Regions from separate parts of the Fusibacter sp. QWL-12 genome, predicted to be linked through region 2. Evidence: predicted binding sites of a transcription regulator. Region 2 holds the regulator's gene; the other holds the start of a gene.
What was found. The regulator HrcA, encoded in region 2, represses chaperone genes, less so after heat shock. The targets are predictions, from matches to a motif close to TGTTAGCACTCNNNNNNNNNGAGTGCTAACA.

Region 1 (6,052 bases), 930 kb from region 2:
TCATATAGGACTTAAATACTTTACCCAATTCCTCACCTCGTAAAATCACTACTATTTCATTATACATCACTGAGTCAAAATATCCATACACACAATAAATAATGAGTCTAAAGTCCTATATAATATTGTTATTTTTTATCAATATTCACATTAGTTATTTTGTTGTTTTATGTATACCAATCTCGTCTCGCTATCACTCTTAATGCTGATAGATACATAAAACAAATATGAATAATACATATCTTCAGGCATCGAGTCTTCAGATTTTACCGCAATCGAGATTGTGGCTAAAAAAAGAGAAGTTGAAAATCTACCACAATTAGATTTAAAACTTCTCGATTTATTACGTCTCACTGTTATTTAATTATACGATACCAATTTCTTGCTTCATATCTGGATTATATTGGCATAAACAAACAAGTTTATTTCATATACTCTCTTACTTTGAAACCTTTTTCTTCAAGTTTTTTCACAATTTTATCGATATCAGCTCCTTCTAAACGGATTGAAATCTCTTGGATGCCCATAACTTCAGTATCCAACAATGCGATATTTGTAATATTGCCGCCATTTTTTGAAATCGTTTCAGCAATCTTAGTTAATACACCTTTGAAATCATCTGTAAGAATCGAAATTTTCGGATCGTGAAGGCCATAAATCTTAGTAAGTATTCCAAATAAAGCATTTTGTGTAACGATGCCTAAAAACTCTTCTCCATCTCCAACGACAGGAATAAAGCGTAGTTTATCTTTGAAAAAGATTTCAGCAGCTTCTTCAATTAGTAAATCTGGTGTTACTGGTGCTACCTTATTATGAATAAAATCAGATACTGGTTTTTCTAAAAAAGCATGTAAATCGGATTGATCTGATTTAAAAAACATATCATAAATGAATTGTTTGGATAAAAAGCCAATAAACTTTTTACTTTCTGTTACTGGCAAAGATAAAAAACCATTTTCCTCAATTAATTCAATCGCCTTCTTAGCTGAATCAGATGGCTTTAAAACAGTCAATTCCTTTACTGGTGTCATTATTGCCCTAACTCTCATATAAATTCCCCTTTCATCAAGTTGATGTTGTGTCAATATTATATTTATTCCCAAACTATTTATACCATAACAATTATATCATTAAATTAATAAAAAAAATAGTTGCCACATTTATTAGCACTCTTTTCTATCGAGTGCTAAAATTGTATTGACATTTTTATATGAGCGTTTTATCATTAATTTGGAAAGTTTATTTAGTTTACAAAGGAGTGAGTAATATGTCAAAAGAAAAAGGTTCTCTTTCCATACACAGTGAAAATATTTTTCCGATTATTAAGAAGTGGCTCTATTCTGATCACGATATTTTTGTAAGAGAGTTAATTTCTAATGCAAGTGATGCGATTACTAAGCTAAAGCAGCTTGCTTCAATGAATGAGATTAGCCTTTCGACGTCTGCTAACTATAAAATCGATGTCATTTTAGATGAAGCTGCAAAAACGATTACATTCTCAGATAATGGGATTGGTATGACGGATGAAGAAATAAAAAAATACATCAATCAAATCGCTTTTTCTGGTGCTGAAGATTTTATAGCACAGTATAAAGACAAATCAGACAAAGATCAGATTATAGGTCATTTCGGTTTAGGTTTCTACTCTGCATTTATGGTAGCAGAACGTGTGGAAATTCATACATTATCCTATAAAGAGGGTGCAAAGCCTGCTCTATGGAGATGCGATGGCGGCACTGAGTTTGAACTCGAAGCGGGAACACGTCAAGATAGAGGTACTGAAATTACACTTTACGTTGGTGAAGAAGGCCTCAGTTTCTTAAATGAATACACACTTAAAAGTACCATAAAAAAATACTGTTCATTTATGCCTTATGAAATATTCTTAACCGTAGTAGGCAAAGAACCTGAAAAAGATAAAGATGGTAATGTCATCATCGAAGAACCTCAAGCGCTCAACACAACGCAACCCCTATATGCCAAATCACCATCTGAGTGTACTGACGACGACTACAAAGCATTTTATAGAAATACCTTTAACGATTTTAAAGAACCATTATTCTGGATTCATTTAAATATGGACTATCCTTTCAATCTTAAAGGGATCCTCTATTTTCCAAAATTAAATACCGAGTTTGATACCATCGAAGGTCAAATTAAACTGTATAATTCTCAAGTATTTGTTGCAGATAATATCAAGGAAGTTATACCTGAGTTTTTACTACTTCTTAAAGGTGTCATTGATTGCCCAGACTTACCGTTAAACGTTTCTAGAAGCTTCTTACAAAACGACGGTTTCGTAAAGAAGATTTCAAATTACATTAGTAAAAAGGTCGCTGATAAACTTGTCGGCTTATATAAAACTGAAAAAGAAACATTTGAAGGATTTTGGGAAGACATTAGTCCTTTCATAAAATTTGGTGGCCTAAAAGATGAGAAATTTTACGATTTGGTTAAAGATATTTATCTTTATAAGACGCTAGATAACACATTTAAAACGTTAGACGAATACCTGGAAAGCATCAAGGAAAAACATGAAAATAAAGTCTTTTATGTGTCCGATCCAATACAGCAAGCACAATATATCAAACTGTTTAAAGATCATGACCTAGATGCAGTTATTCTATCTCATGGAATTGATTCCGCCTTTATTTCTATGCTAGAAAGCAAACGCGAAGGCGTTAGCTTCTCAAGAATTGATGCCGATTTAAACGAGCATTTAACGGAAACGAGCGAAACAGAAGATGAGAATAAAGAAGAAAGACAAGAAGCTTTGAAAACCCTTTTTGAAAAATCGCTTCATTTAGAAAATATGAAGCTAAAGCTTGAAAACATGAAGTCTGACTCTATTGCTTCTATGGTAGTTCTATCTGAAGAGTCAAGAAGGATGCAAGATATGATGCGTATGTACGGCATGCAAGGATTAGATCCTAATATGTTCAAGACAGAAACAACCCTAATCCTCAATCAAAAGCATCCGCTTGTGAAGCACCTACAAGATGACAGCATCACAGATGAAGCTTTAAAAGAAATGATTTGTCAACAGCTTTACGACTTAGCTATGATCAGTCACTCACCTCTCTCACCGGAGGCAATGACTTTATTTATCGAAAGAAGTCAAAAACTAATGTTGAAGTTGATTTAATCGCTAAAAATAATAGCTCAATGCAGTAATTGAAACATAATAAAAACCTCCCATAGTAATATTCTAAGGACAATTAAGCCTTAAGAAATTTACAAAGGGGAGGTTTTTCAATTAGCCAATAGACTTGCGCAAATAGATGGTTTGGCTTATGATTAAACCTAGATAAAATAGAAAAAGAGGCAATTATGAAATTAATTAATCAACTGGGTATCATCATGGCATTTTGGATTGCTGGCGATTTATTAAGCCACTTAATCAGCGGAATCGTAAAAATTCCTTCTGCAATAATGGGCATGGTTCTCTTTGCACTTGCGTTAACTACAGGACTCATTAAGGAACATCATATTAAAGAGACAAGTGATTTACTTTTAAATAATATCTCTTTCTTTTTTGTACCAGCAAGTGTAGGAATATTGGCGCTAACTGGTATGTCTTCATCAATTCTTTTGAAACTGTTTTTTATTTCTGTCGTATCAACACTTTTGACACTTTTTGTCACGATGTTTGTCACACATTTTCTAATTAAGAGAAGGGGGTAATTATGTTTTCTGAAATCACGCAAACGCCCGCTTTTGGAATACTGATCAGTATCATTGCCTACAGCATCGGAATTTGGATCAAAAACAAAACGAAAAGTGTCCTTGCAAATCCTATTTTAATTGCAGTCATCATTATTATTGCTTTTCTAAAATTAGCGAACATTCCCTATGCACATTATAAAATTGGCGGCGATGGTATTCATTACTTCTTAGGACCATTAACCGTCGCTCTTGGACTGATGCTTTATCGCCAAAGAAAAATTATTAAAAGTCACTTTATTAGCCTTTTGATTGGCATCACATGTGGGGTATTAACCTCATTCTTCTCCATTCTTTTAATGGGAAAATGGTTAGGACTTGATGAAATAATGGTTCGTTCTATGGTGCCAAAATCTATAACGACACCTATGGCACTCTCTCTTGTTGAGATCAATGGCGGCAATCCTGTCATCACAATTGTCATGGTTATTATTACAGGGATTTTAGGTGCACTCGTTGCCCCACTATTTCCTAAATGGTTTCCATTCTTAGATAAAATTGCCGTAGGCGTCGGTATCGGAACTGCCTCACATGGTGTCGGTACTTCTAAAGCAATTGAAATGGGAGAAACAGAAGGAGCACTCAGCAGTACAGCAATCGGCCTAGCTGGCCTACTTACCATATTACTGGTGCCCCCTTTATTTGTTTTGTTCTATCGTTGATTTTTATCGCAATATCACTGATGCTTTAGAGTCATAAGTTAATCGATCATTCGATGGAGTAATGGATTGATATCCTCTGGTTTTCTAACATAATCAACCAGAGGACGATCGATATGAGGAATACGTTCCATAAAGCTTGGACTTTCCTCACGATAAAGAATACCAATTGGAATGCCTTCATCTCCGAAAGTTTGAGCCAATTCAAAGGCTTTTACTTTATCTGTTACATCGTGATCGGATGCAATTTCAAATACACGTTCCTTGTACCATTTAAAAGTATTCACTTCATTAAACGAAACGCATGGCTGCATAACATCGATAAGGGCGTACCCTTTATGATCAAGTGCAGCTTTTATCGTTTTTTGTAAATGCTTTGGATCGCCTGAAAAACTACGTGCTACAAAAGTACAGCCTAAAGAAATAGCTAGTGCTACTGGGTTGAGCGGTTCATGTCGCATCCCATCAAACTGAAGTCTAGTCTTTTGTCCCAGTGCAGTCGTCGGTGAACCTTGACCCTTTGTAAGGCCATAAATTTGATTATCGTGAACGATATGCACCAAATCCAAATTTCGACGTACGTTGTGCAAAAAGTGATTACCACCTTCGCCATACGTATCGCCATCACCTGATGTCACAAGCATTTTAAAGCTATTATTTGCCGCTTGCGCGCCCATCGCTGCAGGTAAAGCTCTACCATGCAATGTATTAAGTCCATGTGCATGGATATAGTGAGGTAGCTTAGCAGCTTGACCGATCCCCGAAACCATTAAAACATCTTGCGGAGTTAACCCTTCCTCATATAAAACCTGATTGATGCTGTCTAAGATGCTGAAATTACCACACCCTGGACACCAGCTTGTCGGATTATTTGTTACAAATGGATTGTCGTTTTTTACGACATTTAATTTATTTAGATTGACCATTACGAATCACCTCGAATTCATTTATAATATAGTTTGCTGTAAATGGGCGTCCATCGTATTTATTGATAGAAGCCTGCCATCTGACGCCTGTTTCCATCTTTAAAATCTGTCCGAACTGATTCATTGCATTTCCTTCCACGTTGATGATGAAAGGTTTTTTGGAGAGATACGGATCCAAAATGGACTCATTTAAAGGAAAGACATCACTAAAAGCAAGTAATGCAACCTTTTCACCACTCTCAATCAGTGTATCAACAGCCTCTTTCAATGCGCCATAGGTTGAACCCCAACTGATAAACAGCGTTTCATAATCCGCAGCGCCATGGAAAAGTGGTGCTTTTGCTTCTGTGCGAATCGCATCCATACGTTTCATAAATTTGTTTTTGAGTAAAACAGTGGCTTGTTCATCCTCAGTCACGTGGCCATAAGGATCATGTACGTGTGAGTCTGTCATAATAATCGTTTCTTTATCAATTCCCGGATATTTTCTGCCACCACTGATTGCATCATAGTCATAACGTTTATAGTCATCTACCGGTTCAACGGTTAAATATCGTTCATTGGATAATGATTTGGTATCAAAAATAGGGACGCTGTGTGTCGAATCGGCCAAGAGTTGATCCGTTAAAATCACCACTGGTACCTGATATTTATCTGCTAGATTAAAGGCACGGTGTGTCGTGTAAAAAGCATCCTCTACCGTTAATGGCGCTAGTACAATTCTAGCAAACTCGCCTTGAGAAG
Region 2 (6,052 bases):
CAAGTAGGGCATTGTTTCACGCTTATAGACTCACCAAAAAGAGATCTTTGTGAATATCTAATCTCTCCCGTACCATTACAAGCACTACATTTATGTGTATCTGTACCTGGTTCATTTCCGGCACCGTGACACACGTCACATTCTTCAGTTCTTAGGTATTCTATCGTTTGCTTCTTACCGAATGCAGCTTCTTCAAACTCAAGTGTTAAGTCTACTCGTATGTCTTTACCTTTTCTTGCACTGTTGCGACCTCTCGAGGAAGAACCGAAACCAAAGCCACCACCGAACATCTCGTTGATAATATCCTCAAATCCACCAAAGCCCTCAAATCCGCCAAATCCTGCACCAGCACCACCATTTTGGTTGACACCTGCATGACCAAATTGATCATAAAGTCGACGTTTTTCAGCATCACTTAAGACTTCATACGCTTCGTTGATTTCTTTAAATTTTGCTTCAGCTTCCTTATCATCAGGATTTCTATCTGGATGATATTTCATCGCGAGTTTTCGATAAGCGCTTTTTAACTGAGCTTCATCAGCATTTCGTTCCACTCCCAGTAGTTCATAATAATCGCTCTTGTTGCTCACACCTCAAACCGCCTTTCTATTGATGAAGGGCATCGTTAGATGCCCTTATTACTGTCATGTCCTGAAATTTAGTCTACCACTTCGTAGTCTGCTTCGTCAACATTATCTTGACCATCATCTTGAGTCGTTTGTTGTGCACCTGCTTGTTCTTGAGCGTATAACTTTTGAGCAATTGGTTGGAATGCATTAGTTAATGCTTCAAAATCTTTTTTAATTGCTTCAACATCATCTGTTGCCATGGTTACTTTTAATGCTTCAATTTTTGCTTTTACATCTTCTTTTTCAGAATCTGATGCTTTATCGCCAATTTCATCCAAAGATTTTTCGATCTCATAGATCATGTTGTCAGCTTTATTTCTCTCTTCAATTAACTCTTTACGTTTTTTATCTTCTTCAGCATGAAGCTCAGCTTCTTTTACTTTTGCTTCGATATCTGAGTCAGATAAGTTAGTTGAAGCAGTGATTGTAATGTGTTGTGTTTTACCAGTTCCTAAATCTTTCGCACTTACATTTACGATACCATTAGCATCGATGTCAAATGTTACTTCGATTTGTGGTAATCCTCTTCTTGCAGGTGGAATACCATCTAATTGGAATCTACCTAATGCGATGTTATCATTCGCCATTTGACGTTCACCTTGTAATACGTGGATGTCAACTGCTGTTTGATTATCAGCTGCTGTAGAGAACACTTGAGATTTTTTAGTAGGAATTGTTGTATTTCTTTCGATTAACTTAGTGAATACGCCACCTAAAGTTTCGATACCAAGTGATAATGGCGTAACGTCTAATAATAATACGTCTTTAACATCACCAGATAATACACCACCTTGAATTGCCGCACCAAGTGCAACACACTCATCAGGATTAACACCTTTATGTGGGTCTTTGCTAGTGAAACGTTTTACAGCTTCTTGTACTGCTGGGATTCTAGTTGAACCACCTACTAAGATAACTTGCTCGATATCACTAGGATTTAAACCTGCATCTTTTAACGCTTTTTTAGATGGTTCCATGGTCATATCTACTAAATGTTTTGTTAATTGTTCAAACTTAGCTCTCGTAAGATCTAAATTCATATGAAGTGGACCTTCAGCAGTTGCAGTGATAAATGGTAAGTTGATGTTAGTAGATTGTGTACTTGAAAGCTCTTTTTTAGCTTTTTCAGCAGCTTCTTTAAGTCTTTGAAGTGCCATTTTATCTTGTCTTAAATCAACGCCGTGTTCTGCTTTGAAAGTTTCAGCCAAGTGATCCATTACAACTTTATCAAAGTCATCGCCACCTAAATGATTGTTACCATTTGTTGCTAATACTTCAAACACGCCATCACCGATTTCAAGGATAGATACGTCGAATGTACCACCACCTAAGTCAAATACCATGATTTTGTGTTGTTTATCCGTTTTATCAAGACCGTATGATAATGAAGCCGCTGTTGGCTCATTGATAATTCTTTTTACTTCAAGACCAGCAATTTTACCAGCATCTTTTGTAGCTTGTCTTTGAGCATCTGTAAAGTAAGCAGGAACAGTGATTACTGCTTCAGTTACAGTTTCACCAAGGTAGCTTTCAGCATCTGCTTTTAATTTTTGAAGAATCATCGCTGAAATTTCTTGTGGTGTATATGTTTTGTCATCGATTTTTACTTTGTGGTCCGTACCCATTTCTCTTTTGATAGAGATGATGGTACGATCTGGGTTTGTGATTGCTTGTCTTTTAGCAGTTTCACCAACTAATCTTTCGCCATTTTTTGTAAATGCAACTACAGATGGCGTTGTTCTATTACCTTCTGCATTAGGGATTACAACTGCCTCTCCACCTTCTAATACTGATACACATGAGTTTGTTGTACCTAAGTCGATACCAATTATTTTAGCCATATATTTTATCCTCCTTATTTTTTAAATTAATGTGATACCTTAACCATACTTGGTCGAATCACTTTATCGTTAAGTTCATACCCATCTTGGAAAACCTCTGTTACATGGTCTTCTTTACCATCTTCAGCTTCAACCGTCATAACTGCGTGATGCTTAATTGGATCAAAAGGCATTCCCAACGCTTCAATTTTTTTAACACCATTTCTGTCAAAGAATTCATCAAGTGATTTTTTTATCATGATGATGCCATCTAAAACCTTACTATCCATGTTTTCAGCTGCACTTGCTTGAAGTGCTCTTTCAAAGTTATCCATAATAGGAAGCATCTCAATCATGAGTTTTTCTGTTCCAAATTTAAAGATATCACTTTTTTCTTTTTCAACACGTTTACGATAGTTCTGAAACTCAGCATTTAATCTTAAATACTTATCGTTTAATTGTCCTATTTCTTCCTGCAATTTTGCTAGCTCATCCACTCCTGTTTCTTCTGTAACCTCTGGAGTTGCTTCAGCAGCCTCGTCTTTTACGACCTCTTCTTCATGACTTTTCTTTTTGCTCATTTCATCATCTACCTTTTTTTTACTCATTTTCTTGCCTGCCATAAGTTCCTCCAACTAGTCTTATAAGTATATTCCTGAAAAAACATCTGACAAAGTGTTACTAATATAATTAACCGTTGATACCACTGAACCGTAATCCATACGTTTAGGTCCTAGGATAAGTATCTTGCCGGCATTATTACCATCAACGTGATAAGAAGATGCGACGATACTACAGTCGTCAAGTGCATCAATCCCAATTTCATTCCCAATTTTAATCGAAAGCTTATTTTCAGGTAATTCATCTAAAAGCTCAACCAATTGGCTTTCATTTTTTAAATACTCAAATATTGATTTTGCTTTTTCTGTATCTGAAAATTCATAGGTGGATAATAAATGGGAAACGCCATCTACATAAAGCTCAGTACCATTTAATCCCTTAAGTGCATCTCTCAAAATCGGTATCAAGTAATCAACGATACCACCAAAAGCGGCTAATTTTTCTTTGATCTTAGAAATAGCTCTTACATCGATATTTTCGATGGTTTCACCACTTAAGTGATCGACCATAGTATCTGAAATTCGATCTAGAATGTACTGCTCTGTATTGGTTAAAGCCAACTGAATGTTCTTTACAATCCCTGTATCTGTAACTAAAATCAATAGAACCTTTGAATCAGAAACCTTTACAAGCTTAAGATTCGCTAATTTACATTTATTAAATTTAGGAATCGAAACAATTGCAACTAATTTAGTAAACTCAGAAAGTAATTTAACCGCTTGTTTCGCGATATCACTTGCCTCAATAATTCTATTGAGCAATAGAGATTGTATTACTTCCTTTTCTCTTATCGAAATGCTGTTTTCCCTAACGAGATAATCAACATACAATCGATAACCTAAATCTGAAGGAATTCTACCTGCAGAAGTATGTGGCTGCAATAGATAACCGAGCTCCTCTAGGTCTGCCATTTCATTTCTAATCGTTGCAGAACTTATACCGAGAGGGTATTTCTTAGAAATTGTTCTTGAGCCCACAGGCTGTGCCGTATCAATAAAGTCACTTATAATGGCTTCAAGTATTTTTAACTGTCTATCAGATAACATTGACTCACCTGCCTTTTGTTAGCACTCAATATTACCGAGTGCTAATTCTATATTTACTTTACAGCAGCACCTTTTATCTGTCAAGTGACTTTTTTTCATTTTAAACTCTATTTACACTCTATTCACAAATGAAGAAGCCTGTATTCTCAATGGGTATAAGATAACCCTTGAAATACAGGCTGAAATGGTACCTTTATCTATATAACCTTTAAATAAGGTCAACTAGTCCATAAACTTCAAAAATACGAGATTTGAAAGATCTCTTCCTTTAGCTGTTAAGGATAAGTGCGTCTCTGTTTCGGATACCAACTCATATCCTTTAAGCTCATGCAAAGCAACTGCATACCGATCTTTAAAATCAATATTGTAGGCCTCATTAATTTTTTCAAATGATATGCCCTCATTTAGCCTTAAACCGAGAATAATGGTTTCGAAAAGCTCTTCTTTCTCATCTAAAAGGGACTCTTCGGTATATTTGGGCTGCATGACTTGCCACTGCTCTATATAACTCGACATTACCGACGAATTTGCAAATCTTTTATGTCCAACTTTTGAATGCGATGAAAGTCCCAGTCCTAAATAAGGTTTGTTTTTCCAATAGGTTAGGTTGTGCTTGGATTCATATCCTGGTACTGAGAAATTGCTGATTTCGTATTGCATTAAACCTATGCTTGCAAGCTCACTTTCTAAAGTATGATACATCTCTCTTTCAACTTCATCATCAGGAAGTTCAACTTTTCCATTAACATATTTTTCATATAAAGGTGTCCCCTCTTCTAATTTCAAAGAGTAAGCAGAGACATGCTTAGGAGAAAGCGTTTTAACCAGTTCAACTGCCTTTTTTATGTCCTCAATGGATTGGTCAGGAAGACCAAACATTAGATCTAAGCTGATATTATCAATGCCAGATCGTTTAATTGCTTCATATGATGTAAGAAAGTCGTTGGTTGAATGAATTCTACCAATTTGCTTCAGTAAAACATCATTGGTCGTCTGAAGGCCCATAGAAATGCGGTTAATGCCTGATGCCGTATAATAATTGAGTTTTTCCTCAGTTAATGTACCAGGGTTTACTTCAAGTGTAATTTCAACATCAGTTGTAAAAGTAGTAACATTTCTTAATTGCTTTAAAACCCGACTGATATAGATACCATCGACGATACTAGGTGTACCACCACCAAAATAGACAGAACCAATTTCATATTTTTGAATCTCTTCTTTATAAAACTCAATCTCATTTGATAAAGCGGTGAAATACGCTTCAATACCATTGTTAATTTCAAATTCAGCGACTCGATGGGATACAAAGTCACAGTAGGCACATTTGCTTGCACAAAATGGAATATGGATGTAAATACCTAATCTTTCTTTCATATGCCCTCCTTAATTGATAGGGATAAAAAGAGCAATCCGAAGATTGCTCCAATAGCGCGTGAAAAAATAATGCTTTCTAATTTTCTTCGAATTTGAGAACAGACAAGAATGCTTGCTGTGGTACTTCAACATTACCCAGCTGTCTCATTTTCTTTTTACCCTCTTTTTGCTTTTCTAGTAGTTTTTTCTTACGGGAAATATCACCACCGTAGCATTTTGCGAGAACGTCTTTTCTAAGTGCACTGATGGTCTCTCTTGCAATGACCTTATTACCGACTGCTGCTTGAATTGGAATTAAGAACATTTGTCTTGGAATGACTTCCTTAAGTCTCTCACAGATTACTCGACCTCTAGATTCAGCCTTCGATCTATGAACGATCATACAGAAGGCATCGATCATCTCTTTATTTAATAAAACATCTAGTTTAACAAGATCTGATTCACGATATTCTAAGAACTCGTAATCAAGTGAGCCGTAACCACGTGTTTTTGATTTTAATGCATCGAAGAAATCGTAAATAACTTCATTGAGTGGTAACTCATAATGAAGCACAACTCTTTT

Region 1: the regulator HrcA is predicted to act here: its motif matches at 1,162-1,192, upstream of htpG (molecular chaperone HtpG).

The regions. Positions count from the first base shown of each region.
Region 1 covers NZ_CM178745.1:2,645,778-2,651,829, reverse strand. Annotated here, with positions in the region: gene AC4PID_RS12780 (GGDEF domain-containing protein) at 1-28, opposite strand, end outside; gene AC4PID_RS12775 (CBS domain-containing protein) at 423-1,049, opposite strand; gene htpG (molecular chaperone HtpG) at 1,268-3,145, shown strand; gene AC4PID_RS12765 (CidA/LrgA family protein) at 3,331-3,684, shown strand; gene AC4PID_RS12760 (LrgB family protein) at 3,687-4,385, shown strand; gene AC4PID_RS12755 (thiamine pyrophosphate-dependent enzyme) at 4,424-5,308, opposite strand; gene AC4PID_RS12750 (2-oxoacid:acceptor oxidoreductase subunit alpha) at 5,292-6,052, opposite strand, start outside.
Region 2 covers NZ_CM178745.1:3,579,387-3,585,438, reverse strand. Annotated here, with positions in the region: gene dnaJ (molecular chaperone DnaJ) at 1-590, opposite strand, end outside; gene dnaK (molecular chaperone DnaK) at 659-2,470, opposite strand; gene grpE (nucleotide exchange factor GrpE) at 2,497-3,072, opposite strand; gene hrcA (heat-inducible transcriptional repressor HrcA) at 3,091-4,116, opposite strand; gene hemW (radical SAM family heme chaperone HemW) at 4,339-5,490, opposite strand; gene lepA (translation elongation factor 4) at 5,567-6,052, opposite strand, start outside.